Regions from separate parts of the Streptomyces sp. NPDC048521 genome, predicted to be linked through region 1. Evidence: riboswitches for the same ligand, from Rfam matches in the RefSeq annotation. Region 1 holds a riboswitch; each other region holds the start of a gene.
What was found. Region 1 has a riboswitch for S-adenosylmethionine ahead of thrC (threonine synthase). Riboswitches for the same ligand answer to the same signal wherever they lie in the genome.
Positions count from the first base shown of each region.

Region 2: linked by a shared signal. The riboswitch ahead of ACGFRF_RS40690 (aminotransferase class V-fold PLP-dependent enzyme) and the one ahead of thrC (threonine synthase) in region 1 are both predicted to bind S-adenosylmethionine.
Region 3: linked by a shared signal. The riboswitch ahead of ACGFRF_RS35440 (amino acid ABC transporter permease) and the one ahead of thrC (threonine synthase) in region 1 are both predicted to bind S-adenosylmethionine.

Region 1 is NZ_JBICWR010000004.1:129,947-139,582, forward strand. Features, by position in the region: gene ACGFRF_RS11545 (ROK family protein) at 1-309, opposite strand, end outside; gene ACGFRF_RS11550 (ABC transporter substrate-binding protein) at 451-1,704, shown strand; gene ACGFRF_RS11555 (DUF3263 domain-containing protein) at 1,739-1,963, shown strand; gene otsB (trehalose-phosphatase) at 2,001-2,870, shown strand; gene ACGFRF_RS11565 (trehalose-6-phosphate synthase) at 2,858-4,285, opposite strand; gene ACGFRF_RS11570 (glucosyl-3-phosphoglycerate synthase) at 4,378-5,373, opposite strand; SAM riboswitch class I at 5,546-5,711, shown strand; gene thrC (threonine synthase) at 5,729-7,012, shown strand; gene ACGFRF_RS11580 (MoaD/ThiS family protein) at 7,009-7,287, shown strand; gene ACGFRF_RS11585 (cold-shock protein) at 7,731-7,934, shown strand; gene groL (chaperonin GroEL) at 8,233-9,636, shown strand, end outside.
Region 2 is NZ_JBICWR010000035.1:32,084-41,719, forward strand. Features, by position in the region: gene ACGFRF_RS40660 (NlpC/P60 family protein) at 1-406, opposite strand, end outside; gene ACGFRF_RS40665 (NlpC/P60 family protein) at 652-1,692, opposite strand; gene ACGFRF_RS40670 (NYN domain-containing protein) at 1,904-3,247, opposite strand; gene ACGFRF_RS40675 (hypothetical protein) at 3,293-3,532, opposite strand; gene ACGFRF_RS40680 (rhomboid family intramembrane serine protease) at 3,685-4,476, shown strand; gene ACGFRF_RS40685 (Lrp/AsnC family transcriptional regulator) at 4,473-4,754, shown strand; gene ACGFRF_RS40690 (aminotransferase class V-fold PLP-dependent enzyme) at 4,844-6,220, opposite strand; SAM riboswitch class IV at 6,403-6,519, opposite strand; gene trpD (anthranilate phosphoribosyltransferase) at 6,605-7,669, opposite strand; gene ACGFRF_RS40700 (cytochrome bc complex cytochrome b subunit) at 7,791-9,452, opposite strand; gene ACGFRF_RS40705 (Rieske 2Fe-2S domain-containing protein) at 9,449-9,636, opposite strand, start outside.
Region 3 is NZ_JBICWR010000022.1:42,162-51,797, forward strand. Features, by position in the region: gene ACGFRF_RS35430 (ABC transporter substrate-binding protein) at 1-19, opposite strand, end outside; gene ACGFRF_RS35435 (amino acid ABC transporter ATP-binding protein) at 103-921, opposite strand; gene ACGFRF_RS35440 (amino acid ABC transporter permease) at 918-1,898, opposite strand; SAM riboswitch class IV at 2,262-2,372, opposite strand; gene ACGFRF_RS35445 (glutathione S-transferase C-terminal domain-containing protein) at 2,450-3,337, opposite strand; gene ACGFRF_RS35450 (putative leader peptide) at 3,414-3,536, opposite strand; gene ACGFRF_RS35455 (NAD(P)/FAD-dependent oxidoreductase) at 3,711-4,871, shown strand; gene ACGFRF_RS35460 ((2Fe-2S)-binding protein) at 4,868-5,170, shown strand; gene ACGFRF_RS35465 (NAD(P)/FAD-dependent oxidoreductase) at 5,163-6,560, shown strand; gene ACGFRF_RS35470 (dihydrodipicolinate synthase family protein) at 6,641-7,537, shown strand; gene ACGFRF_RS35475 (proline racemase family protein) at 7,553-8,554, shown strand; gene ACGFRF_RS35480 (GntR family transcriptional regulator) at 8,577-9,263, shown strand; gene ACGFRF_RS35485 (amino acid permease) at 9,466-9,636, shown strand, end outside.

The DNA of each region.
Region 1 (9,636 bases):
CCGTTCGGCGAGCAGGGCCCGCAGCGGGACGTCCCGCCAGCCGAGGTTGGCCGCGTAGGCGGCGATGCCCCGCTGCTCGTCGACGATGCCGGGGACCGCGATACCGGCCGCGGCGGCCGGCTCGCCGTAGTGCTCCACGCCGTACGCGCGCAGCTCGGCGGCGAAGTCGAGGATCGCCGCGACCACCGCGTCGGGTCCGCGCTCGCGGCCGGTGGCGCGGCGGGCGCGGTGCAGCAGAGCGCCGTCGTCGCCGACGAGGGCGGCCTTCATCCCGGTACCGCCCACGTCCAGGGCGATGACATGTCTCACCACGGGCCTAGTGTGACCCTCGCACCCAGGAGAGGTCTAGTCCACTCGCGTGGTGTAGACCTTACGAGTCCACATATTGAACGGTCAAACAGCAGAGTTGGGGCTTTGAGGGTGCGTCGGCGTACGGCAGGAACGATCGCGGTGGTGTCCGCACTCGGCATGACGGCGGTTCTCGGCGGCTGCGGGAGCACGGGCTCCTCCGACGTCACGCTGAGACTCGTCGCGGCCGACTACGGCGACACGGCCGCCCACAGCTCCAAGAAGTACTGGGACGACCTGGCCGAGGAGTACGAGTCGAAGCACCCCGACGTGAAGGTCGAGGTCAGCGTCTACTCCTGGAACGACGTCGACCGCAAGGTCAAGGAGATGGTCGACGGCGGCAACGCCCCCGACCTGGCCCAGATCGGCGCCTACGCCGACTACGCGGCCGCGGGCAAGCTCTACCCGGTCTCCGACCTGCTCTCCATACGCACCCAGGCCGACTTCCTCTCCCAGCTCTCCGACGCGGGCCAGTGGCAGCACACGCAGTACGGCATCCCCTTCGCCGCCTCCACCCGTGTGCTCTTCTACAACAAGTCCCTCTTCGCCAAGGCCGGCATCACCCCGCCCACCACCTGGGACGAGCTGGCCGCCGACGCCGAGGCGCTGAAGGAGAAGGGCGTGAAGTACCCCTACGCCCTGCCCCTCGGCCCCGAGGAGGCCCAGGCCGAGACCATGCAGTGGCTGCTGAGCGGCGGCAACGGCGGCAGCGGCTACACCGACGACGTCGGCACGTACACCATCGACTCCGCGCAGAACATCGCCACCTTCAGCTGGCTCAAGGACGACCTGGTCGGCAAGGGCCTGACCGGCCCGGTCGCACCCGGCAGGCTCAACCGCGCGGACGCCTTCGCCGCGTTCACCGACGGCCAGGTGGGCATGCTCAACGGGCATCCCACGCTGATCCAGCAGGCGGCCGCGAAGGGCGTGAAGTTCGGCATGGTGCCGATGCCGGGCCGCACCGGCACCACCAGGGCCTCGATGGGCGTCACCGACTGGATGATGGGCTTCAGGCAGAACGGGCACGCCGACCAGATCGGCGACTTCCTCGACTTCGTCTACAACGAGAAGAACGTGCTCGCCTTCTCCCGCGAGTACGGCCTGCTGCCGGTCACCGGATCCGCCTCCAACACCATGAGCGAGTCGGAAGCGGCCAAGGACAAGGCGCTGCACCCCTTCCTCGACCAGTTGCCCACCTCCGAGCTGTACCCGGTCGGCAAGACCTCCTGGGCGTCGGTCAGCGCGGCCGTGAAGAAGAACATCGGCCAGGCGGTCACCCCCGCCGGAAACCCCTCCGGCGTCCTGTCCCGCCTCCAGGCGGCGGCCACGGCGGCCGACCTCAGCAACGCGAGCTGAGCCCGCTGTCGGCGCCCGGCGTTACGGTGGCCCCATGGAACTCGGCCGCCGCGAACAAGCCGTCCTCGCGCTGGAGCGCCGGGGCTTTCCCGGTCCCGGCGCGAAGGAACGGGCGATCCGCGAGGCGCTGGGGCTGTCACCCGTGCGCTACTACCAGCTCCTCAACGCCCTCCTGGACGACGAGCGAGCGCTGGCCCACGACCCGGTGACGGTGAACCGTCTGCGCCGGGTGCGGGAGGCCCGCCGCAGCGAGCGCTGAGGAGTGGACACGGCCTTCCGCGGATAGTGTCGCGTGTATGGGCACCCATACGACGGACTCCCCGACCAACCCGGCAAACCCGCTGCCGACCCCAGCCACCCAGGCCGGCCGGGACGGGCTCGCCGCCCTGCTCGCGCGGCCGCGCACCGCGCTGATCGGCCTGGACTTCGACGGCACGCTGGCCCCGATCGTCGCCGACCCCGAGCAGGCCCGCGCCCACCCCGAGGCCGTGCCCGCGCTCGCCGCGCTCGCCCCCAAGGTGACCTCCGTCGCCGTGATCACCGGCCGGCCCGCCGGTGTCGCGGTCCGGTACGGCGGCTTCGCCGGCGTGCCCGGCCTGGAGCACCTCACCGTCCTCGGCCACTACGGCGCCGAACGGTGGGACGCGGCCACCGGCACGGTCACCGCCCCCGCCCCCCACCCCGGCGTGGCGGCGGTCCGCGCCGAGCTGCCGGGCCTGCTGGACCGCGTCGGCGCCTGGCAGGGCACGTGGATCGAGGAGAAGGGCCGGGCGGTCGCGGTCCACACCCGCCGCGCCGAGGACCCCCAGGCCGCGTTCGAGGCCCTGCGGGAGCCCCTCACCGACCTCGCCACCCGCCACGGCCTGATCGTCGAGCCCGGCCGGATGGTGCTGGAACTGCGCCCGCCCGGCATGGACAAGGGCGTCGCGCTCGGCGAGTACGTCCGCACGGTCGGCGCCGAGTCGGTCCTCTACGCCGGCGACGACCTGGGCGACCTCCCCGCCTTCGCCGCGGTGGACAAACTCCGCTCCGACGGCGTCCCCGGCCTCCTGGTGTGCAGCGGCAGCACGGAGGTCACCGAACTGGCCGAACGGGCCGACCTGGTGGTGGACGGCCCGGCGGGGGTCGTGGACCTGCTGCGGCGGCTGGCGGCTCAGCTGGACTGATCGTCCAGGGCGTGCAACTGGTCCAGGAACCACCGAGCGGGCGGCAGCGCCGTCGCCGCGGCGGCCAGCCTCTCCGACCGTTCCGCCCGCTCCTCAACCGGCAGGGTCAGTGCCTCGTGCAAGGCGTTCGCCGTGCCCGCGATGTCGTACGGGTTCACCACGATCGCGTCCCCGCCCAGTTCCTCGTACGCCCCCGCCTCCCGTGACAGCACCAGCGCGCAGCCCTCGTCCGAGACGACCGGGATCTCCTTGGCGACCAGGTTCATGCCGTCCCGGATGGGGTTGACCAGCGCCACGTCGGCGAGCCGGTACGCGGCCAGCGAGCGAGCGAAGTCGTCCTTCACATGCAGCACCACCGGAGTCCAGTCGGCCGTCCCGTACCGTGCGTTGATCTCCTCCGCCACCCGCTGCACCTCGGCCGTGTACTCCCGGTACACGGCGAGATCCTGCCGGGACGGGTACGCGAACGCCACGTGGACGACCCGCTCGCGCCACTCGGGGCGGTCCTCCAGCAGCTGCCGGTACGCCAGCAGTCCGCGCACGATGTTCTTCGACAGTTCCGTGCGGTCGACGCGGACGATCGCCTTGCGTCCCTCGCCGATCTCCTCCCGCAGCGTCGCCATCCGCTCGTCCACGTCCGGTTCGTGGGCCCGCTTGCGCAGGAAGTCGGCGTCCGCGCCGAGCCCGTGCACGCCGATCCGCGTGCCCGAGGGGATCGCGGGCCCCAGCACCGCGTGACAGCAGTCCTTGAACGCGTTCGCCCACCGGTGCGTGAGGAACGCCGCCCGGTCCGCGCCCAGGATGCCGGTGAGCAGTTCGGCGGCGATGTCGTCGGGCAGCAGGCGGAAGTAGTCCGGCGGCGCCCACGGGGTGTGCGAGAAGTGGCCGATGCGCAGGTCAGGGCGGAGCCGGCGCAGCATCCGGGGCGCGAGGGCCAGGTGGTAGTCCTGGATCAGCACCGCCGCGCCCTGGGCGGCCTCCTCGGCCAGCGCCTCGGCGAACGCCCGGTTGTAGGCCTCGTACGACGCCCACTGCCGCCGGAACTCGGCGTCGAAGACCGGCTCCAGCGGGGTCTGGTACAGCAGGTGGTGGACGAACCAGAGCACCGAGTTGGCGATGCCGTTGTACGCGTCGGCGTACACGGTCGCGTCGATGTCGAGCATCCGCACCCGCTGCCCGCCGGTCTCCTCGACCGGCAGCAGTCCGCCGTCCGCGCGCCGTACGGCCTCCCGGTCGCCGTCGCCGAGCGCGGCGCACACCCACACCGCGTTGGCGTCCGGCCCGATGGCCGACAGCCCCGAGACCAGCCCGCCGCCGCCCCGTCGGGCCTGCAGCGAGCCGTCCTCGCGGACCTGATACGAAACCGGGCCGCGATTGGACGCGACCAGCACCTCAGCACCGTCCGTGGAAGCCATACGCCTCAACCTAGCCCGGCCCGGAAACGCTCAAACGTACGGTCCACCCCGGAAGGGGGCCGTATACAGCCGTTCTTCCGCGTTCACGCGACTCACGCCACCCGGCGCGCCGCGTACTCCGCGATCTCCGCCATCGGCGGCCGTTCCTCGGTGTCCACCGAGTAGGTGCGCGGCTCGAACCCGTCCTCGCCCCGCTCGAACTGGGTCAGGGCGGGCCGGACCAGGTGTCCGCGGGCCAGCCGCAGCTGGGCGGTGCGGTAGATCGCCGCCGCCATCCGGCCGAGCGCCTGCCCGTCCTGGTGCCGGTGCTTGCGCACCCCCACGTCCACCTGGGCCAGCGCGTCGAGTCCGACCAGGTGCAGGGCGTCCACCAGCATGCCCAGTTCGACGCCGTAGCCGACGGGGAACGGCAGTTGTTCCAGCAGGGAGCGGCGGGCCGCGTACTCGCCGCCCAGCGGCTGCACGAAGCCGGCCAGCTGGGGCCAGTGCATGTTCAGCAGGGGGCGGGCCATCAGCTCGGTGACCCGGCCGCCCTGGCCCGCCCGCCGCCCGCCACCGCCCTTGTGCGCAGCGCCTTCGGCGCCCACCTCCTCGTCGCCGCCGAGCGGGCGGTCGTACATGCCCTTGACCAGGTCCACCTCGGGGTCGGTGAGCAGCGGGCCGACGATTCCGGAGACGAAGTCGGAGGAGAACTCCTTCAGGTCCGCGTCGATGAAGCAGAGAATGTCCCCGCTGGTGACGAGCAGCGAGCGCCAGAGCACCTCGCCCTTGCCGGGGACGGCGGGTATGCGGGGCAGGATGTCGTCGCGGTGGACGACCCGGGCGCCCGCGGCGGCGGCGACCGCGGAGGTGCGGTCGGTGGAGCCCGAGTCGACGACGACGACCTCGTCGACGAGCGGGACCTGCTCCACGAGGTCGTGACGGATGACCGCGACGATGTCGCCGACCGTCTCCTCCTCGTTGAGCGCGGGCAGCACGACACTGATCGTCTGCCCCGTGCGCTGCTTGGCGGCCAGTATCCGGTGGAGAGGGCGATCGGTCACGGACCAGGAGCGGGTGGCCAGCCAGCGCTCGACTTCTTCCAGCACGGTCTGCGGCTCCTCACTGTTCGTGATCACACACGGTGACGCCGTGCGGCGTCCCTGTGATCCATCTCGCGGTTCGGACGACTATCTCAACTGTCCTGGCCGTCGGTTACAGTCTTGAACAACGCCGATGACCATCGCATGTCGGGGGTCACGGGCGTCCACAACCGCATACAGCTCATCCAGAGGGGCAGAGGGACACGGCCCGGTGAAGCCCCGGCAACCCTCCAGCCGGTTCTCGTAGATCAGACTGATCGGTTCTGATCGTCTCCGCGAGGCTCCCGGCTAGGGAAGGTGCCAAATCCGTCTCACGGCGAGATGCGTCGTGAGGAAGATGAGGAGAAAGGGCCTCGCCTCCATGGCTGTGCAGACAGTTGCAAGCACCGGCAATCCCACCGTCGACCTCGGTCCCGCCGCGGCACTGAGCTGTCGCGAGTGCGGTCACCGCGTGCCCCTCGGCCCGGTCTTCGCGTGCGAGGAGTGTTTCGGCCCGCTGGAGATCGCCTACGACTTCTCCGCCTACGACACCGAAGAGCTGCGTGCGCGCATCGAGGCGGGCCCCGCGAACATCTGGCGTTACGCGCCCCTGCTGCCCGTCCCCGCCGACGTGGCCGGCAAGCCCAACCTCAACCCGGGCTGGACCAAGCTCGTCAAGGCCGACAACCTGGCCCGCGAGCTGGGCGTCACCGGCGGCCTGTACGTGAAGGACGACTCCGGCAACCCGACGCACTCCTTCAAGGACCGCGTCGTCGCCCAGGCCCTGGAGGCCGCCCGCGCCTTCGGCTTCACCACCCTCTCCTGCTCCTCCACCGGCAACCTCGCCGGTGCGGTCGGCGCCGCGGCCGCCCGGGCCGGCTTCCGTTCCTGCGTGTTCATCCCGCACGACCTGGAGCAGGGCAAGGTCGTCATGGCCGCGGTCTACGGCGGCGAACTCGTCGGCATCGAGGGCAACTACGACGACGTGAACCGCTTCTGCTCCGAGCTGATCGGCGACCCGGCCGGCGAGGGCTGGGGCTTCGTCAACGTCAACCTGCGGCCCTACTACGCGGAGGGCTCCAAGACCCTGGCGTACGAGATCTGCGAGCAGCTCGGCTGGCAGCTGCCCGACCAGATCGTGGTCCCGATCGCCTCCGGCTCCCAGCTCACGAAGATCGACAAGGGCCTGCAGGAGCTGATCAAGCTCGGGCTGGTCGAGGACAGGCCGTACAAGATCTTCGGTGCGCAGGCCGAGGGCTGCTCGCCGGTGTCCACCGCCTTCAAGGCCGGCCACGACGTGGTCCGCCCGCAGAAGCCGAACACCATCGCCAAGTCCCTCGCCATCGGCAACCCGGCCGACGGCCCGTACGTCCTCGACATCGCGCGCCGCACCGGCGGTGCCGTGGAGGACGTGACGGACGCGGAGGTCGTCGACGCCATCAAGCTGCTGGCCCGCACGGAGGGCATCTTCGCGGAGACGGCGGGCGGTGTGACCGTCGGCGTCACTCGCAAGCTGCTCAAGGACGGCGTGCTGGACCCGGCGAAGACCACGGTCGTCCTCAACACCGGCGACGGCCTGAAGACCCTCGACGCGGTGGCCGGCACCGGCCTCACCGCCACCATCCGCCCGACCCTGGACTCCTTCCGAGAGGCTGGCCTCGCATGAGCGTGACCGTTCGCATCCCGACCATCCTGCGCACCTACACCGGCGGCCAGGCCGAGGTCACGGCCGAGGGCGGGACCCTCGCCGAGGTCATCGAGAACCTGGAGAAGAACCACACGGGGATCGCCGCCCGGGTGCTGGACGACCAGGGCAAGCTGCGCCGGTTCGTCAACGTCTACGTCAACGACGACGACGTCCGCTTCGAGCAGGGCCTCGAGACGGCGACCCCCGACGGCGCCGGCGTCTCGATCATTCCGGCCGTCGCCGGCGGGTGCTGACCGAATGACCGATCATTACCTTCGGTAACAGTGGTTACGTATTGTTCATCGGATTGCCCCTTCCGTGAGAGAAGCGGAGGGGGCAATTCTGTGTGATTGAGCGCGGTAGAGTTGGGGAACACGGTCGCGGCCTTCGGGTTGCGGGCCCTGGATTCACGCCGCACAGCCCGACAAGAAGTAGCCAAAGTATGCGGGTTTTATGCGGCTTTTGTTCTTTTTGTGGAGCCCGACTTGCCCTGAATTCGGGCGAATTCTCGGCACATTCCGGGCCGTGCCCTTCCGGAATTCTCGTCCGATTGACCTGTTGCAGACGGCAGTTGGACAGATACATTCAGCCGCGGTCGACGCGTTCCGGCGCACGCCCCCGTCCGATGGGGGGCGAGGTCTGACCCGGGTCCGCGAAGTGCGGATCTGTGCAAGGGCCAGTAATAGGGGAGTTAGGCATGGCTCAGGGCACCGTCAAGTGGTTCAACGCGGAGAAGGGGTACGGCTTCATCGCGGTCGACGGTGGTGCGGACGTCTTCGTCCACTACAGCGCCATTCAGATGGACGGCTACCGCACCCTGGAAGAGGGCCAGCGGGTGGAGTTCGAGATCTCGCAGGGCCAGAAGGGCCCGCAGGCCGACATGGTTCGCCTCAGCGCCTGAACGTTTCTTGTCACGAAGGGCCCGCACCGGCACAGGGTGCGGGCCCTTCGTCATGCCCCGGCGCCCCGGGGTCCGCGGACGGCCGGGCGCCCCTGTACCCCCGGAGGCGCTTGCACTCGACCATGCCGAGTGCTAATCATTGCGTTAGCACTCTGAAGGTGAGAGTGACAGTGAAGGACCGGGTCGGTGAGGCCCGCAGGCCGGGTGGGGCAAGGAACCACGAGGCCGGCGAGCCGTCCGTCGCGGGCGCGGGCGCGGTCCGAAGGAATCACCCCCAGTCCTGGAGGGACCACTTCACATGGCCAAGATCATCGCGTTCGACGAGGAGGCGCGGCGCGGCCTCGAGCGCGGCATGAACCAGCTCGCGGACGCCGTGAAGGTGACGCTCGGCCCCAAGGGCCGCAACGTCGTCCTCGAGAAGAAGTGGGGCGCCCCCACGATCACCAACGATGGTGTCTCCATCGCCAAGGAGATCGAGCTCGAGGACCCGTACGAGAAGATCGGCGCCGAGCTGGTCAAGGAAGTCGCCAAGAAGACGGACGACGTCGCCGGTGACGGTACGACCACCGCGACCGTGCTCGCCCAGGCCCTGGTCAAGGAGGGCCTGCGCAACGTCGCCGCCGGTGCCAACCCGATGGCTCTGAAGCGCGGTATCGAGAAGGCCGTCGAGGCCGTCTCCGCCGCCCTGCTGGAGCAGGCGAAGGACGTCGAGACCAAGGAGCAGATCGCCTCCACCGCGTCCATCTCCGCCGCCGACACCCAGATCGGCGAGCTGATCGCCGAGGCCATGGACAAGGTCGGCAAGGAAGGCGTCATCACCGTCGAGGAGTCCCAGACCTTCGGTCTGGAGCTGGAGCTCACCGAGGGTATGCGCTTCGACAAGGGCTACATCTCGGCGTACTTCGCCACCGACATGGAGCGTATGGAGGCCGTCCTCGACGACCCGTACATCCTGATCGCCAACTCCAAGATCTCCTCGGTCAAGGACCTGCTCCCGCTGCTGGAGAAGGTCATGCAGTCGGGCAAGCCGCTGCTGATCATCGCCGAAGACGTCGAGGGCGAGGCCCTGTCGACCCTGGTCGTCAACAAGATCCGCGGCACCTTCAAGTCCGTCGCCGTCAAGGCCCCGGGCTTCGGCGACCGCCGCAAGGCGATGCTCAACGACATCGCCATCCTCACCGGCGGCGAGGTCATCTCCGAGGAGGTCGGTCTCAAGCTCGAGAACACGACCCTCGACCTCCTGGGCAAGGCCCGCAAGGTCGTCATCACCAAGGACGAGACCACCATCGTCGACGGTGCCGGCTCCTCCGAGCAGGTCGCGGGCCGCGTGAACCAGATCCGCGCCGAGATCGAGAACAGCGACTCGGACTACGACCGCGAGAAGCTGCAGGAGCGCCTGGCGAAGCTCGCCGGCGGTGTCGCGGTCATCAAGGCCGGTGCCGCCACCGAGGTGGAGCTCAAGGAGCGCAAGCACCGCATCGAGGACGCCGTCCGCAACGCGAAGGCCGCCGTCGAGGAGGGCATCGTCGCCGGTGGTGGCGTGGCCCTGCTGCAGGCCTCCCAGGTCTTCGAGAAGCTGGAGCTGGACGGCGACGAGGCGACCGGCGCAAACGCCGTGCGCATCGCGCTCGAGGCCCCGCTGAAGCAGATCGCCGTCAACGCCGGCCTCGAGGGCGGTGTCGTGGTGGAGAAGGTGCGCAAC
Region 2 (9,636 bases), on a different contig from region 1:
GGGCGCCGATGCGGTCGAGGGTGGCGGCCTTGTCGAGGTAGTCGTCGGGGTCGTCGGAGAAGAGCAGGGCGACGGCCGGGTCGATGCCGCCGGAGCGGTACTGGGCGCCGGCCAGCGAACCGAGCCGCTCGCGCAGGGTGTTGATGCGCTGCTGCTGCCGGGCGACGTGGTCCTGCGCGTCGCGGACCTGGCGGCGCAGCGTGTCCGCCCGCTCCGCGGCCTTGTCGAAGGCCTGGGTCGCCCGCTCGGCCTCCTGGTAGAGCCGGTCCACCTCGGCACGGGTGGCGCCGTGCGGCTCCGCCTGCGCCGGTACGGCGCCGAACGCGGCGGCCGTGGCCGACAGCACGCACAGGGCGGTCGCGCCCCGGTCGAATCCGGAGGATGCAAGGCGGCGATGGGACCCCACGACAGTCCTTCTGCTGGCGGACAGAGACCGCTCCCCCGGCGCCTGGGGACGGGGAGGCCCGGCACCGGGGAAACGCGGCAGACAGTAGCCGTGCGGGACGGCCCCGGCCAAAGACCGCGGAGTCAACACACGGTGACGCCCCGCCGCTGACGCAGGTCAGCGGCGGGGCGTGGAGTCAGTTCCGGTTCACGGGATTCGCCCGTTCGGGCGCCACCAGGTGTGCGCGGGGCGAGGGTTGGGACGCCTCAGACCCGGACACCGAACATGAACGGGCCACCGATGGTGCTCATGGACTCGTACCGGACGACCGTGCCGGTGCGCGGGGCGTGCAGGACCCGGCCGTTGCCCGCGTAGAGGCCCACGTGGTGGATGTCGCTGAAGAAGAAGACCAGGTCGCCGACCTGGAGGTCGCTCTGCGAGTAGATGCGCGTGCCGATGTTGGCCTGGGCCTGCGAGGTCCGGGGTATGGCGACGCCGGCCTGGGCGTAGGCCCAGGAGGTCAGGCCCGAGCAGTCGAAGGAGGACGGGCCGGTGGCGCCGTAGACATAGGGCGAGCCGATCTTGCTCTGGGCGGCGGAGAAGGCCGCCGCGGCCCAGTTGGAGGCGGGCGGGGTGTCGCCGAGGTCCACGCGCTCGTTGGAGGAGCGGTTGGCGCGCTCCTGTTCTGCGGCGAGCGCGGCCTTCTCCTTGGCGGTCAGGGAGTTGAGGAGCTTCTGCGCCTCGGCGAGCTTGCCCTGGACCTCCTTCTTCCGCTGCTCCAGCTGGGTGCGCGTGGAGGACAGGTCCTTGAGCTTCTCGCTGGCCTCGGCCCGCTCCTGGGCGAGTTCGCGCTGTTTGTCCTGAATCTTCTTCAGCGCGTCGACCTGCTGGCTGCTCAACTGGTCGAGCGTGGAGGCCTTGTCGAGGTAGTCGTCCGGGTCGGAGGACAGGAAGAGCTGCACCGAGGGGTCGATGCCACCGGAGCGGTACTGGGCGGTGGCCAGCGAACCCAGGCCGTCACGGAGCTTGTTGAGCTCCTGCTGCCCGCGGGCGACGTTGTCCTGGATGGTGGAGATTTCCTTCTGCAGCTTCTGCTGCTTCTCCTTGGCGCCGTTGTACTTCTCGGTGGCCTGCTCGGCCTGCTCGTAGAGCTTGTCGACCTTCGCCTTCACCTCGTCCTTGCTCAGCTTCTCGCTGGGAGCGGCGTTGGCGGCGTTCGCGCTCAGCGCGACGGCAGCGGCGGCTGCGGTGGTCAGCACGGTGACACGCGTGCGGCTCGGCTGCTTGGGTCGACGGTGGGACGCCACGGAGGACGAACTCCTTCTTGTGAGTGATCACCTGTTCGGAGGTTCGAGCCCAGACCCTAGTGACCCAGTTGTGATCAGTTCAAATCCTCACAGCAAAAAACCTGCCACGCAATGCATTCTTTGCACACAACTCACCTGCAGTGACACCTGATTGACAATGCGCTGCGTGACGATACGGCCAATTCGGGCATTCCCTATGTCCGTTGGACCTTCAGGACAGTCGCTTCAGAAGCACCGCGGAGGCCACCGGCCGGGCACCCGCCCTGGCGACCCCGTCGGCCACCTCCCGGTCGGTGGAGGCGACGATGACCGGACGGCCCGGCGGCTCCGCGCGCACGAGCTGGCGGATCAGCTCGTCGGCCGTGACGCCCGGCTTGGAGAACAGCACCCGCACCCCGCGCGGCGGCGCGAGCAGCACCGGCGCGGCCAGTTCGGCACCGTCGAAGACACACGTCACCTCGGCGCCGGTCTGCGCGGCGAGCGCCGAGAGCTGGCCGAGCAGCCTGAGACGCTGCTTCTCCAGCGGCATCTGCGGATAGCCGGTCTTGGTGACGTTGTAGCCGTCGACCACCAGGTGCGCCTGCGGCAGCGCGAGCAACTGGTCGAGGATCGCCGGGTCGTTCTCGGACAGGGCGCGCGCCGCGATGTCCTTCGGCGTCATCCGTCCCGGTTCGACCGCGTCCACGGTCTCGGCCGGGCGCACGGACACCGGGGGCAGGGCCAGTTCGCGCCGCAGCCCCTGGGTCGCGTCCAGCAGGGTGTCGAGCAGCAGCCGCACCCGCATGTCCTCCACGCTGCGGCCCTCGCGGGCGGCCCGCCGGGTGGCCTCCAGCGCGGCCTCGGCCTCACCCAGGCGGGCCTTGAGCCGCCGGGACTCACTCTCCGCGGCCGACACCTGCGCCTGCGCCTCGGCGCGCACGGCGTCCATCTCGCCCTGCGCCTTGCGGATGGCGGCCTCGCCCCGCTTGACGTCGCTGAGCGCGGCACGCAGCTTACGGTGAAGCGCTTCCGCTTCCCTCTTCGCCGACTCCAGTTCCGTGCGCAGCCGCTCGGTCTCGGCCCGGGTGTGGTCGCGGGCCTGGGCCAGTTCGGCGCGCAGCCGCTCCAGTTCGGCCCGGTTCTCCTCGTCCGCCCGCTCGGCGTCCGCGCGCTGCGCCTCCTCGCCGGCCGCGGTGACCAGCTTCACCCAGCCCGCCGGGCGCAGTACGTATGCCGCGGCCGCCACGTCGAGCGGGTCCGCGGCCGGGGGCGGGGAGCCGGAGTCGAGGGCGCCGGCGAGTTCCGGCTGCGCCTCTCTGAACTTCTCCCCGATCCGCTGCCGGAACAGTGGATCGGTCTCCAGGGCCGCCGCCATCGCGTTCCCGGCGAACTTCGCCCGGCGATTAGGGGTGAACCGGGCATACTGCCTCAGCTGCCCCGGCAGTTCCGCCATGGTCAGGCCGCCGAAGCCGTCCGAGACGATCTGTACGACCCGCCGGCGCACGCCGTCGGGCAGCGGACGGTCAAGCACCTCAGCGGTGCCGTCGCCCGGCCCCCCGCCTGCGGTCTCCACCATCCGTCACACCCCACTACTTCTTCCGCCTCTTCGGGGCCGCTCCGCTCAGGAGCCGGCTCCCGGCCTGTCCACGAGTTCCACCTGGTCCACCGCGTTGCACCAGCGGCAGCGCACCGATTCGATCGTCTCACTGACCACCTCGCGCTCCTCCACCGTCGGCTCGCCCGCCAGATCGAGGTGAACGTACTCGACGACCTTCGACGAGCGGGTCACGTCGAACCGGGTGAGATTGCCGCACAGGGCGCAGCGCCATCGCGTCGTGGCGGTCGGCAGGGGAACCGTCATCGTGTGGTCCGCTTCCTTCTCGTCTCGGGCCGCGCCGCCGGCCGACGCGTGTGGCTCGTAACCCTACGGCCTGGCGGGTGCTCGCCGCCCGTCCGTTCACGGCGGCGAGGCGGTCTGTCAGCTTGCGTCCGGTTACGTCATGCTCTGTAGTCATGATCAGCACCTGGAGCACGGCGGTCGGCAGGACATTCAGAGCGGTCCGGGGGACCTCGGCGCCGGTGACACACGGCCTGATCGCCCTGTGCTGCCTGATCTTCGTCCTGGGTCCCGCCTCCGGGCTCACTCCGGCGTACGGCGCCGGGGACACGCTGCTCGCCGCGCAGCGGGCGTACTTCCGCCACTGGGGCGTGGTCCCGGCCGAGCTGTTCGACGGAGCCGTCCGCGAGGCGCTCACCCCGGCCACCGCTCTGTTCGTGCACGGCAGCTGGGTGCATCTGCTCGGCAACATGCTCTTCCTCTTCGTCTTCGGAGCGATGACAGAGGAGCGGATGGGCCGGGTGCACTTCACCCTCTTCTACGCCGGCTGCGGATACCTGGCCCTGCTCGGCTACGCGGCCGCCAACGCCGCCTCCGAGCAGTCGCTGGTGGGCGCCTCCGGGGCGATCTCGGCGGTCCTCGGAGCGTTCCTCTACCTTTTCCCCCGCGCCCGCGTCACCAGTCTTCTGCCGTTCCTGTTCTTCCTGCCGATGCGCTTCCCGGCCTGGGTGGTGCTGCCCTTCTGGGCGGCCCTGCAGTGGCTCGCGGCGGGCCGCGCCTCCGACGGCCCGGGCGTCGCCTACCTCGCGCACCTGGTCGGCTTCGGGCTCGGCTTCGGCTACGCATGGGTGCGCTACGGCAGCAGGAGGGGCCCGAAGGGCGGCCTGGACAGGGCGGTGGCGGGAGACGGGCGGGCTAGAGTGAAGTCCGCACCGGCCCCGGCGTCCGAGGGAGAGAACCAGCCGTGATCACCGCGATCGTCCTCATCAAGACCAGCGTGGACCGGATCCCCGAGATCGCGGAGCAGATCGCCTCGCTGGAGAGCGTCAGCGAGGTCTTCTCGGTCACCGGCACCTACGACCTGATCGCCATGGTCCGGGTACGGCAGCACGAGGACCTGGCCGAGGTCATCCCCGGCCGGATCAGCAAGATCCCGGGTGTGGAGGGCACCGACACGCACGTCGCGTTCCGCACCTACTCCCAGCACGACCTGGAGGCCGCGTTCGCGATCGGCCTCGACAACTAGCAGGTGCGCGCTCCCGCCGTGAACGAGCGTGCGCGCACGGCGTCACGCGGCAGGCGGGAGTTCGACGACAGGGCCCAGGTCGGCCGGCCTCACACGGCCGGGACGCAGCGGCCGTCCTCGGTGCGGTAGGTCCACTTCGCGCCCTCGGCCACCAGCTCCTTGACCGCCGTGACGAACCGCTCCACGTGCTCGTCCGGCGTGCCCGCGCCGAAGCTCACCCGGACGGCGTTGAGGGACTTCTCGCCCGGGGCCGCCTCCGGTGCCCCGCACTCGCCCTGGCTCTGCGGGTCGCTGCCCAGCAGGGTGCGGACCAGCGGGTGGGCGCAGAAGAGGCCGTCGCGGACGCCGATGCCGTACTCGGCGGAGAGGGCGGCGGCGAAGTGGGAGCTGTTCCAGCCCTCGACGACGAAGGAGATCACACCGACGCGCGGGGCCTCGTCGCCGAAGAGGGAGAGGATCCGGACCTCCGGGACCTCGGCCAGGCCTTCGCGGACAGTGCGGACGAGGTGCTGCTCACGGGCGACGAGGCTGTCCCAGCCGGCCTCGGTGAGCGCCTTGCAGGCGGAGGCGATGGAGTAGGCGCCGATGACGTTCGGAGAGCCGGCCTCGTGGCGGGCGGCACTCTCGTGCCACTCCACGTCCACTCCCCCGTCGGTGCGCCGGGTGACCTTGCGGCTGGCGCCGCCGCCCGCCAGGTACGGCTCGGCCGCCCGCAGCCAGTCGGCGCGGCCGGCCAGGACACCGGAGCCGAACGGGGCGTACAGCTTGTGCCCGGAGAAGGCGACCCAGTCGACGCCCAGCTCACGGATGTCCACCGGGTGGTGCGGGGCGAGCTGGGCGGCGTCCAGGACGATCCGGGCGCCGTGCGCGTGGGCCGCGGCGGCCAGCTCGCGCACCGGCCACAGCTCGCCGGTGACATTGGAGGCTCCGGTGACGCAGACCAGGGCCGGGCGGTGGCCCCCTTCGATGGAGACAGTGCGGTCGGCGAGGGCCCGCTCCAGGGTCTCGACGGCCTGCCGCGGGGTGCGCGGGGCGTCGAGGTAGGTGACCTGCGCGTCCTGCCAGGGCAGCAGGGAGGCGTGGTGCTCGGTCTCGAAGACGAAGACCTGGCAGTCGGCCGGGAGCGTGCGGGCGAGGAGGTTGAGGGAGTCGGTGGTCGACCGGGTGAAGATCACCTGGTCGCTCTCCCGGCAGCCGAGGAACTCGGCGACGGCCTTGCGGGCGTTCTCGAACAGGTCCGTGGAGAGCTGGGAGAGGTAGCCGGCGCCGCGATGGACACTGCCGTAGTACGGGGCGTAGGCGGCGACGTCGTCCCAGACTCGCTGGAGGGCGGGGGCGCTGGCCGCGTAGTCGAGGGCCGCGTAGGTGACTTCGCCGCCCGTCACGAGCGGGACGGTGACATCCCGTCCCAGAACGGGCAGCGGGGCGCAAACGGTCTGGTCGGTGGCAGCGGTGGAGACGGACATGGGTGAACTCCCGTGTGAGCAGGCGGAACTCACCGCACGAGCGGACAGGGCTCGAGCGCGGATGAGGTGAAAAGGGGTGTGCGGAGGCGGGGCTCTGCGGCCCTATCGCATTCGCTTGCTCACGGAAGGCTCCCTCGATGACCAGGACCCCTGGTCCCGCGCTCGGTCAGAAGCGCGCGAGGGGTCCGCGCTTGCCGCAGACCTTGCTGTCTGCGACCTGGTCTTCACCCGGGGCACCCCGCCACGGACGGAGGGTTGCCGGACAGTCGGCCGGGGCCTCATGACTGTCGCTCATGACCTGGTCCAACATCCTGCCATACGATCTTCGGCGCGCAAGGCGCAGTCCACCATCCGGACTGCGCCGTACGTCGCACCGCACCGGGGTCAGGCGTTGCTCGCCGCCACCCACCGCTCCAGCGCCCGCTTGGCCGCGCCCGAGTCGATCGACTCCCGCGCCTCGGCCATACCGGCGCGCAGCTGGTCGGCGAGTGGGGCGTCCGTCGGCCGCAGGGCGGCCAGCGCGGCCGCCGAGTTCAGCAGTACCGCGTCCCGCACCGGACCCTGCTCGCCGTCCAGCAGGCGGCGGGCGACCTCCGCGTTGTAGGCCGCGTCGGCGCCGCGCAGGGCCTCCACGGGGACGAGGTCGATGCCCACGTCCCGCGGGTCGAAGGTCTCCTGCGTGACCTTGCCGTCGCGGACCACCCACACCTGGGAGGTGGCGGTGACGGTCAGCTCGTCCAGGCCGTCGTCGCCCCGGAAGACCAGCGCGGAGTTGCCGCGCTCGGCGAGGACACCGGCCACGATCGGCGCCATGCGCGGGTCGGCCACCCCGACCGCCTGGGCGCGCACCTTGGCCGGGTTGGTCAGCGGACCGAGCACGTTGAAGGTCGTGCGGATACCCAACTGGCCGCGCGCCGCGGCCACATGGCGCAGGGACGGGTGGAACCTCACCGCGAAGCAGATGGTGATGCCGGCCTCTTCGGCGACCTCGGCGACCCGCTTCGGGGTCAGGTTCAGGTTGATCCCGAGTTGCTCCAGGACGTCGGAGGACCCGGAGGCGGAGGACGCGGCGCGGTTGCCGTGCTTGACGACCTTCGCGCCGGTGCCCGCGACGACGATCGAGGACATCGTGGAGATGTTCACCGTCTTGGCGCCGTCGCCGCCGGTGCCGACGATGTCGACCGCCGGGCCGGGCACTTCGATCACGTTGGCGTGCTCGTACATCGTCCGGACGAGTCCGGAGATCTCCGCGACCGTCTCGCCCTTGGCCCGCAGCGCCACCATGAAGCCGGCGATCTGGGCGTCGGTCGCCTCGCCGCGCATGATCAGGTCCATCGCCCACGCGGTCTCGTCGGCGGACAGATCACGGCCCTCCAGCAGGCCGTTCAGCAGGGCGGGCCAGGAACGGCCCGCCGCGGTGTCGCCTCCAGCGGGGGTCACAGCGCTCATCAGCCGCTCCTGGTACACAGTCCTGCAAGGTCGTACACCACCCTATCCAGCCCGGGACACGGCGAAGGGCCCCGTCCGCAACCCGGACGGGGCCCTTCAGCGTGGCGTGGCGACGCGGGGATCAGTGGTGGCCGTGGCCGCTCGTGATCTCCTTGTACTCCTCGACGGTCGGCTTCGGGATCTGGTTGTCCTCGCCGTAGTAGGCGTTGGAGAGCTTCGCACGCAGCTTCTCCGAGCCCGTCACCTTGCGCTGGACACCGTTCTCGTCCACCGCCGGGCCGATCTCGGCCGGCTGGTACTGCTCGTGCGCGGTGAGCGTGTGCAGCTGCTCCTGGCTGAGCGGCTCGTGCACCTCGATGAACTCACCGTGCGGCAGCCGCTTGATGATGCCGGTCTCGCGACCGTGCAGCACCTTGTCGCGGTCGCGGCGCTGCAGACCCAGGCAGATCCGCTTGGTCACGAGGAACGCGACGACCGGTCCGACGAAGAACCCGATCCGGACGAACCAGGTGACGGCGTTGATCGACAGGTGGAAGTGCGTGGCCCACAGGTCGTTTCCGCCGCCGACCAGGGTGATCATGTAGACGGTCACCCAGGCGACACCGAAGGCGGTGCGGGTCGGGGCGTTGCGCGGGCGGTCCAGGATGTGGTGCTCGCGCTTGTCGCCGGTGACCCAGGACTCGAGGAACGGGTAGACCGCGATCAACGCGAGGACCAGCGGGAAGAGCACCAGCGGGATGAACACGCCCAGGACGAGCGTGTGACCCCAGAAGCTGATCTCCCAGCCCGGCATGAAGCGGATCAGGCCCTCGGCGAAGCCCATGTACCAGTCGGGCTGGGCGCCGGTGGACACCTGGTCCGGGCGGTAGGGACCGATGGCCCAGATCGGGTTGATCTGCGCGACCGCCGCGATGATCGCGATGACACCGAAGACCAGGAAGAAGAAGCCTCCGGCCTTGGCCATGTAGACCGGCAGCAGCGGCATGCCGACGACGTTCTTCTCGGACTTTCCGGGGCCCGCGAACTGCGTGTGCTTGTGGTAGAAGACCAGGATCAGGTGGCCGACCACCAGACCGAGCATGATGCCCGGCAGCAGCAGGATGTGGACCGAGTAGAACCGCGCCACGAAGTCGTGGCCCGGGAACTCCCCGCCGAAGAGGAAGAACGACAGGTACGTGCCGACGATCGGCACGGACAGGATCGCGCCCTCCATGAAGCGGACACCGGTGCCGGAGAGCAGGTCGTCCGGGAGCGAGTAACCGGTGAAGCCGGTGAACATGCCCAGGACGAACAGCAGGAAGCCGAACAGCCAGTTGATCTCACGCGGCTTGCGGAACGCGCCGGTGAAGAACACGCGCATCATGTGCACGAACATGCCGGCGAGGAAGATCAGCGCGGCCCAGTGGTGGATCTGCCGGACCAGCAGACCACCGCGCACGTCGAAGGAGATGTGCAGGGTCGAGCTGAACGCCTCGGACATCAGCTGTCCCTGGAGCGGGACGTAGCTGCCGTGGTACTCCACCTCGTTCATCGACGGGTGGAAGAACAGCGTCAGGTAGACACCCGTGAGGATGATGATGATGAAGCTGTAGAGGCAGACCTCGCCCAACATGAACGACCAGTGGTCGGGGAAGATCTTGCGCATGTTGGCCTTGGCCAGGGAGTAGATCCCGAGCCGGCCGTCGGCCCAGTCGGCGATCCGCTCGCCGGCCGGTGCCTTTCCGCGAGAGCGGCCCGCCGCGTCGGCGGCAGACGAGCTCTTCTCGTTCGGTGCAGTACTCATCCGCGCTCCCAGAATGCAGGACCGACGGGCTCCTCGAAGTCGCCGAGCGCCTGGAGGTAACCCTCACTGTCCACACCGATGCGCAGCTGCGGCAGGGCGTGGCCGGCGGGGCCGAAGATCACTCGGGCACCGTCGGAGAGGTCGAAGGTGGACTGGTGGCACGGGCACAGCACGTGGTGCGTCT
Region 3 (9,636 bases), on a different contig from region 1:
GGGTGATGTGGGTAGGCATGGCTCGGCTGTCCTTGTCTCGCTGATGAGGGTGGTGGCGGTGATGTGGTGGGGGAGGTCGTGGGGGCGTCGCCGGGGAGGGGGTCAGAGCACCTTGGCGAGGAAGTCCCGGGTCCGTTCGTGCCGGGGCTTGTCCAGCACCTGACCGGGCGGGCCCTGTTCGACGATCCGGCCGCCGTCGATGAAGACGACCCGGTCGGCGACCTCGCGGGCGAAACCGATCTCGTGGGTGACGATGACGAGGGTGGTGCCGCTGGTCGCGAGGTCCTTGATGACGGCCAGCACCTCGCCGACGAGTTCGGGGTCGAGCGCGGAGGTCGGCTCGTCGAAGAGGATGACCCCGGGACGCAGGGCGAGGGCGCGGGCGATGGCGACGCGCTGCTGCTGCCCACCGGACAACTGCCGGGGGTAGGCGCCTGCCTTGCCGCCCAGGCCCACGCGTTCGAGCAGTTCGCGGGCCAGTTCCTGGGCCGCCGGCTTGGTCAGCCTGCCGGTGGCGGCGGGCGCGGCGGCGACGTTGTCGAGGACGGTCAGGTGCGGGAAGAGGTTGAAGTTCTGGAAGACGAAGCCGATCCGGCTGCGCTGGGCCAGGATGGCGCGCTCGCTGAGTTCCTTGAGCCTCCCTGGGCCCGCGCCCGTGGGGACCCCCGCTCCGTGCCGCTTCACGCCGATCAGTTCGCCGCCCACGCTGACGTGGCCGATCTCGGGCTTCTCCAGGTGGTTGACGACCCGGAGCAGGGTCGACTTGCCTGAGCCGGACGGCCCGAGGATCACGGTGACCTCGCCGGGGCGGATGGTCAGGTCGATGCCGTCGAGGACGCGGTGGGCGCCGTACCACTTGTGCACGTTGTGCACCTCGATCGCGGCGGGAGCGGCCTTCTCGAGGATGTGGGCGCTGGTCATACGGCGGCCTCCCTGCGCAGCCGGGCCCGCAGGTCGGCCAGGCCGGCCCGGGCTTTCTGCAGTGGTGTCGGCGGCAGGGTGCGCGTGGCGCCCCGGGCGTAGTACCGCTCGACGTAGAACTGGACGACGGAGACGGCGCTGGTCAGGATCAGGTACCAGACGGTGGCGACCAGCAGCAGCGGCACGATGTCACCGGGGTAGGTGTTGCCCATCGCCTGCACCGAGCCGAACAGGTCGAGCAGGGAGACGTAGAACACCAGGGACGTGCTCTTGATGAGGCCGATCAGCTGGTTGACGTAGTTCGGGGTGATGGACCTGAGGGCCTGCGGGAAGACGATCCTGCGGAACTGGTAGCCGTTGGGCAGGCCGAGCGCGGACGCCGCCTCGTGCTGTCCCTGGTCGACGGAGAGGAGACCGCCGCGGACCACCTCGGCCGCGTACGCCGCCTCATTGAGGCTGAGGCCGACGACGGCGATCGCCATGTCGGTGGCCAGCTTCGACTCGTCGAAGCTGACGAAGGCCGGGCCGAACGGCACACCCAGGCTCAACGTCTTGTACAGGGCGCTGAAGTTGTAGAGGAAGATCAGCACCACGATCAGCGGTACGGAACGGAACAGCCAGGTGTAGGTCCAGCTGACCGCGCGCAGCACCGGGCTTCCGGAGAGCCGGCCGAGCGCCAGCACGATCCCGCCGGCCAGACCCAGCACGGCGCTCAGGGCGGCGACTTCGAGGGTGACGAGGAGGCCGTCGAGAACGGTCGGGCGCAGGAACCAGTAGCGGAAGCGGTCCCACTGGTAGAAGGGGTTCGTGACCAGTCCGTGCAGGATCTGCGCGACGAGCACGAGGACGACGGCGGTGACGATCCACCGTCCTGGCCGACGCAGTGGCTGAACACGCTGTGCCGACAAGTTTCTTGACGGTGTGTCGGTGGGTGGCGCCTCGGCGAGGGAGAGGGCGGCGCCTGGGGGTTCACTCATGGCGGGCTCCGGCGGAATCGGACACCCCGGGACGGCGGCGAGCGAGCGTGGGTCACGACGGCGCATGACGGCACTACGGCACGAGGTGGCACACGGGAACGCGCGGAACCGGGAGCTGGGCGGGCAACGGCACACCACACGGAGGGTGTGCGTGACGAACGCGGGGGCTGGGAAGCGGGTGTCAGCCCCGACAGCGGGCAGAGCCCGGTGCGGTACACAGTGCGCTGTTGACGCGGAGCAGATCGACGGCGCGGTTCGCGACGAGGAGCTGGGCGTACGGCGGTACGCAGCCCTGGGGGCGGCTCGCGGCCGTCCTGGGAGCTGCGTACATGGCGTCACCTGTCACTGTTCCGGCCCCGTGGGGCCTCGCGCTTACCGAAAACGTCATCCGGTCCGGTCGTCACCTGGGGCACCCCACCGCGATGCGAGGGTTGCCGGTCAGCGAGCCAGGGCTTGGCGCTGACGCTCATGACCGTTCTGAGCCGTAAGTAAGGCAGTTGTCCGTTCGAATGTCAACGGCCGTCCGCGTAGTGGACTTACGACATTCGCTCTCACCTGCGGCAAGCGCCCGGAGCATCGCCCGCGTGGCCGACCCAGTCCAGGATCTGGACAGCCGCTCCGGCGGCCTCCAGGCCCTGGCAACGGCCGTGGTGGCGGCGGGAGATGCCGTCCAGGTCGAGGTGGCGGCCGAAGGCGGGGTGGGCGGCCAGGCGGCGGGCGTAGGCCCACAGGGCGCGGTGGTCGGCGATCCGGTGCACGGCGGAGGCGTCGAGGTGGCAGCGGTGGACGGTGTCGAGCTGCACGAGGGTCACCCACAGCTCGATGTCGGCGGCGGTGAGCAGGTCGCCGACCAGGTACTCCTCACCGGTCAGCCGTCGCTCCAGCCGGCCCAGGGTGTCGAGCAGCACGTCGAGGGCGGCGGCCTGCTCGGCGGGGTCGGCACCGGCGCGTCCGGCGCGCTGGGCGGCCTCCTCGATGCCCTCGGCGCACATCCGCTCGACCGCCTCGATCACCGACTCCGTGCCGCAGGGGTACAGGGAGGCCTGGTCGTCGCCCGGGAAGCGGTCCAGGTCGCGCAGGATGTCGGGGGCGTGGGTGCTCACGATGCGTCCGGACCAGTCGTCGCTGAGGACGGGCGCGAGGGCCGGGCCGGTGTAGTGGTGGGCGCTCGCCTCGTACAGCGGGCGCAGTGCCGTGTGGCCGCCGCCGGGACAGTCCGGGACGGCGGGCAGAACGGTGACCGGACAACTGCCGTCCAGGCCGAGGAGGCTGTGTCCGACGGCGAGGCGGAGTCCGTCGGGACAGGCGGTCGAGAGATGGAGCCGGTAGCGGTGGGGCACGGCGTAGTGGCCGCTGCGCGCGTCCCGGCCGATCCGGCCCCGGAAGCCGGGGGTGGATCGGCGGACGTGGGCAGCGGCGGTGAGCGGACTGACGGACATGCGTCTCCCCGGGTCATGGGTGTGCGGACGGGCGCGCCGACAGGCGCCGTCCTTCGATGAGGGCGAGGGGCCGGGCTCAGCGCCGGCCGCTGATGGCGCTGCAGACGCGCAGCAGGTCGATGTGGAGCCGGGAGGTGAGCAGGGGTGTGCGCAGCGGCGACCGGCCCGCTCGGCCGGTGACCGTATCGAGGCGCGCCATGATTCCCTACCTGTTCACTAGGATTCCCTACCTGGAGTGTCGATCCGGCTCCGTACGACGTCAAGGGGGCGTCCACACCTGGGACTCCGCGCGGACGACCAGGGGCCGGCCGGGCGAGCGGCGCCGGGCGCACGGGGTCTCCTCAGGGACTGCGACATGTGACATAGTACTGGCGTGGTGAAGCGACTGACCTGCGATGTCGTGGTCGTCGGAGCCGGGACGGTGGGCGCGGCGTGCGCGTGGTACGCCGCGCGGGCCGGCCTCGACGTGAGGGTGGTGGACCGGGGCCCGGTGGCCGGCGGCACCACCGGCGCGGGCGAGGGCAACCTGCTCGTCTCCGACAAGGAACCGGGTCCCGAACTGGACCTGGCCCTGCTGTCGGCTCGGTTGTGGGCGGACCTGGCGGGGGAACTGGGCAGGGCGATCGAGTACGAGCCCAAGGGCGGCCTCGTGGTCGCCTCGACGCCCGCCGCCCTGGCCGCGCTGGCGGACTTCGCCGCGGGGCAGCGGGCCGCCGGAGTCACGGCTGATCCGATCGACGGTCACGAACTCCACGGCCTGGAACCGCATGTGGCACCCGGCATGGCAGGCGGCGTGCACTACCCGCAGGACGCCCAGGTCATGCCCGCGCTGGCCGCCGCCCACCTGCTGCGCGCCTCCGGCGCCCGCCTGCACACCGGCCGGACGGTGACGGGAGTGCTGCGGGCGGCGGACGGCAGGGTGCGTGGCGTCCGCACCGACCGGGGCGACCTCCACGCGCCGGCGGTGGTGAACGCGGCCGGCACCTGGGGCGGCGATCTCGCGGCGCTCGCGGGCGTCCGGCTGCCGGTGCTCCCCCGGCGCGGCTTCGTGCTGGTCACCGAGCCGCTGCCCCGGATGGTCCGGCACAAGGTGTACGCCGCGGACTATGTGGCCGACGTCGCGAGCGACTCCGCCGCCCTGCGCACCTCGCCGGTCGTGGAGGGCACGGCCGCCGGACCGGTCCTGATCGGCGCCACCCGCGAACGGGTGGGGTTCGACCGCTCGTTGTCGCTCCAGGCGGTACGGGCGCTCGCGGCCGGGGCGATCGGGCTGTTCCCGTTCCTGGAGCGGGTCAGCGCGCTGCGGACGTACGCGGGCTTCCGGCCGTACCTGCCCGACCACCTGCCGGCGATCGGCCCCGACCCCCGGGCGCCCGGACTGTTCCACGCCTGCGGGCACGAGGGCGCCGGCATCGGACTCGCCACCGGCACCGGGCAGTTGATCGCGCAGACGCTCACCGGGAAGGCGGCGGAGCTGGATCTCGCCCCGTTCCGGCCGGAGCGGTTCGACACCGACGGGAGCGGGACGCCGTGAATCCGAGAGAGTTGGTCCGGGCCCGTCCGGGCGAGACCTTCACCGTCACCTTCGACGGCAGGCCTCTGCAGGCGCTGCCCGGCCAGACGGTGGCGGCGGCACTGTGGGCCGCGGGCGTCACGGCCTGGCGCAGCACCCGTGGCTCGGGCCGACCCCGCGGGGTCTTCTGCGGGATCGGGGTGTGCTTCGACTGCCTCGTGACGGTCGATGACCGCCCGAACCAACGGGCTTGCCTGGTGCCGGTGCGGCCGGGAGATGTGATCCGCACACAGGAGGGGACGGGCCACGACGATGACTGAACGACCTCACCTCGCCGTCATCGGCGCGGGCCCGGCCGGCCTCGCCGGGGCGCTGGCGGCCGCCGCACGGGGCGTCCACGTCACCCTCCTCGACGCGGCCGACCAGGCGGGCGGGCAGTTCTACCGGCAGCCCGCCCCGGCCCTCGGCGCACGCCGGCCACAGGCCCTGCACCACCAGTGGCGCACCTGGGAGCGGCTGCGGGACGGACTGGACCGGCACCTCGCCACGGGACGGATCCGTCACCTGACGGACCATCACGTCTGGTGTGCGCAGCGGGACCCGGCCTCCGCCTCCTTCTCCGTGCACGCGCTGCGCGGCCCCGCGCAGGAGGAGGGCGTCACCGTCCGCGCCGACGCGGTTCTGATCGCCACCGGCGGCTACGAACGCGCCCTGCCCTTCCCGGGCTGGACGCTCCCCGGGGTGGTCACGGCCGGTGGCGCGCAGGCCATGCTCAAGGGCCGCCTGGTGCTGCCCGGCCGGACGGCCGTCGTCGCCGGCACCGGCCCGCTGCTGCTTCCCGTGGCCACCGGGCTCGCCGCGGCCGGCGCCCGGGTGGCCGCGCTGGTCGAGTCCGCCGACCCCGGTGCGGTGCTGCGCCGCGCGCCGGTCCTGGCCGCACATCCGGACAAGCTCGCCGAGGGCGCCTGGTACGCGGCCCGGCTGCTGCGCCACGGCGTACCCCTCGTGCCCCGGCACGCCGTGGTGGAGGCGCACGGCACCGACCGGCTGGCGGCGGTCACGGTGGCCGCGCTCGACCGGGACGGGCGGACCACACCCGGCAGCGCCCGCCGCATCCCCTGCGACACCCTCGCCGTCGGCCACGGCATGCTGCCGCACACCGACCTCGCCGAGACCCTGGGCTGCACCCTGTCCGGCACCGCCGTACGGGTCGACGACGAGCAGCGCACGGACGTGCCCGGCGTCTGGGCCGCCGGGGAGACCACCGGCATCGGCGGCGCGGCCCTCGCGCTCGCCGAGGGTCACATCGCCGGACGCTCGATCGCCGCCCGCCTGCACGGCACTACCCCCGATCCGCGCCGCTGGTCCGCCGCCGCCCGGGCCAGGACCCGGCTGCGGCACTTCGTCGCGGCGCTCGACGCGGTCTGCGTACCGCCGGCGGGCTGGGCCGACACGGTCCCGGACGACACGGTGGTGTGCCGCTGCGAGGAGGTCACCGCCGGGGAGATCCGGACGGCCGCGGGCACGCTCGGCGCCTCGGACCTGCGCACGGTGAAGCTGCTCACCCGGGCCGGAATGGGCTGGTGCCAGGGCCGGATGTGCGCACCCGCGGTGGCCGGCCTGACCGGCTGCCCGCTCGCCCCGGGACGCCGGCCGTTCGCACGGCCGGTACCCCTCGGCGTCCTGGCCGCACTGCCCGACCCCGACTGATCGGCCCCTGAGCACCATGCACGGCACCGCACGACACCACCCCCAAGTGCTATGTCACACCCTAGTGAGTGAGGAATCGCATGCCCCATCCGCAGCACCGCCCCTGGCGCGGCATCCTCGTCGCCACCGCGCTCCCCCTCCGCGACGACCTCTCGATCGACTTCGACCGCTACGCCGAGCACTGCGCCTGGCTGGTCGAGAACGGCTGCGACGGCGTGGTACCCAACGGCTCGCTCGGCGAGTACCAGGTGCTCACCGCCGAGGAGCGCGCCCGGGTGGTGGAGACCGCCGTGGCCGCGACCGGGGGCGAGCGGGTGATGCCGGGCGTCGCCGCGTACGGTTCCGCCGAGGCACGCCGCTGGGCCGAGCAGGCGGGCGAGGCCGGCTGCGCGTCGGTGATGCTGCTGCCGCCCAACGCGTACCGCGCCGACGAGCGGTCCGTCCTCGCCCACTACGCGGAGGTCGCGAGGACGGGCCTGCCAGTGGTGGCGTACAACAACCCGATCGACACCAAGGTCGACCTGGTGCCCGAACTCCTCGCCCGGCTGCACGGCGAGGGTCACATCCACGGCGTCAAGGAGTTCTCCGGTGATGTCCGCCGCGCCTACCGGATCGCCGAACTCGCCCCGGAACTGGACCTGTTGATCGGCGCCGACGACGTCCTGCTGGAGCTGGCCGTAGCCGGTGCCAAGGGCTGGGTGGCCGGCTACCCCAACGCGCTCCCCCGGGCCTCGGCCGAGCTGTACCGTGCCGCCGTGGCCGGGGACCTCACCACCGCGCTCCCCCTCTACCGGCAGCTGCATCCGCTGCTGCGCTGGGACTCGCGGGTGGAGTTCGTGCAGGCGATCAAGCTGTCCATGGACGTCGTCGGGCGGTACGGCGGCCCGGTGCGCCCACCGCGCGTCCCGCTGCCGCCCGAGCAGGAGGCCGCGGTCCGCGCGGCCACCGAGAAGGCCGTCGCCGCGGGGCTCGTCTGACAGGGAGGCCGGAGCATGCGCAGCAAACTGGTCCTGCACGCCGTCGACTCGCACACCGAGGGCATGCCGACCCGCGTGATCACCGGCGGGATCGGCACCGTGCCCGGTGCGACGATGAACGAGCGGCGGCTGTACTTCCGTGAACACCGCGACCACATCAAGCGGTTGCTGATGAACGAGCCGCGCGGCCACTCCGCGATGAGCGGTGCGATCCTGCAGCCGCCGAGCCGCCCCGACTGCGACTGGGGGGTCGTCTACATCGAGGTCTCCGGCTATCTGCCGATGTGCGGGCACGGCACGATCGGGGTCGCCACCGTGCTCGTCGAGACCGGCATGGTGGAGGTGGTGGAGCCGGTGACCACCCTCCGGCTCGACACACCGGCGGGCGTCGTGGTCGCCGAGGTGGCGGTGGAGAACGGCGCCGCGCGGAACGTGACACTGAGGAACGTCCCGTCGTTCGCCGTCGCCCTGGACCGTAAGATCACCCTCCCCGGCGGCCGCACGGTCACCTACGACCTCGCCTACGGCGGCAACTTCTACGCCATCCTCCCGCTGGACGCCTTCCGTCTGCCCTTCGAGCGCTCCCGCAAGGACGACATCCTCGCGGCCGGCCTGTCCCTGATGAGCGCGATCAACGCGGAGTCGGAGCCGGTGCATCCCGAGGACCCGTCCATCCGCGGCTGCCATCACGTCCACCTCTACGCGCCCGGCGCCACCGCCCGGCACTCCCGCCACGCGATGGTCATCCACCCGGGCTGGTTCGACCGCTCCCCGTGCGGTACGGGTACGAGCGCGCGCATGGCGCAACTGCACGCACGCGGCGAACTCCCCCTGCACACCGAGTTCGTGAACGAGTCCTTCATCGGCACGCACTTCACCGGGCGGCTGCTGGGCACGACGGAGGTCGGCGGCATCCCGGCGGTGCTGCCCAGCTTCACCGGCCGCGCCTGGATCACCGGGACCGCGCAGTATCTGCTGGACCCCACCGACCCGTTCCCGGAAGGGTTCGTCCTCTAGACTCACCCCGGTGATACGTGACATGGCACAGAACACGCCGGGCACGGACATGCCCGCGCTCCCCCGGCTGGGCGGCCGGCGGAGCAGCTACCGCGAGCGGGTGGCCGACGCGCTGCGCGCCGCGCTGATCGCGGGCGAGCTGCGACCCGGCGAGGTCTACTCGGCGCCGTCGCTCGCCGCCCGCTTCGGCGTCTCGGCGACGCCGGTGCGGGAGGCGATGCTGGACCTGGCCAAGGAGGGGCTGGTCGACACGGTGCCCAACAAGGGCTTCCGGGTCACCGCCGTCTCCGACCGGCAGCTGGACGAGTACACACACATCCGCGCACTCATCGAGATCCCCACCGTGGTGGAGCTGGCCCGCACGGCCGACCGCGTCTCGCTGGAGGCGCTGCGCCCGGCGGCCCGCGAGATCGTCACCGCCGCGGTGGCGGGCGACCTCATCGCCTACGTCGAGGCCGACACCCGCTTCCACCTCGGCCTGCTGGCCCTGGCGGGCAACGCCCACCTCGTCGAGGTCGTCGCCGACCTGCGCAAGCGCTCCCGCCTCTACGGGCTCACCGCACTGGTGGAGGCGGGCCGGCTGCTGTCCTCCGCGCAGGAGCACCTGGAACTCCTCGACGCCCTGCTGGAGCGCGACGAGCAGGCCGTGCACGAGATCATGACCCGGCATCTGGGGCACGTCCGCAGCCTGTGGGCGTCCGCCGACTGACCGCGTACGCCTGTGCGGCCCCACGCTTGCCGAGGCGGCCGGACATCTGACGGCGCCAGAGTCCCCGCACCACGCTTTTTACGTGCTCCGGCAGGTCTGACGGGACAAGAACCGGCGATTTTGAGCCAGATCGGAGCATCCCCGACCATGGGGCCGTCCCGGCGATCCCGGGAACGTCAGTTCCATGAGAGGCGCACCACCCATGCACAGCACCGGAACCGTCCCGCAGTCGGCTCCGGCCTCCTCGGAGACCCGCGCGGTTCCCGTCGAGGACCCCCACGGCGACACCGGCAGGCACGCCCGCCGGTTCGGCCTGCCCGTCGCCACCGCTCTGGTGATGGGCAACATCATCGGCGGCGGCATCTTCCTGCTC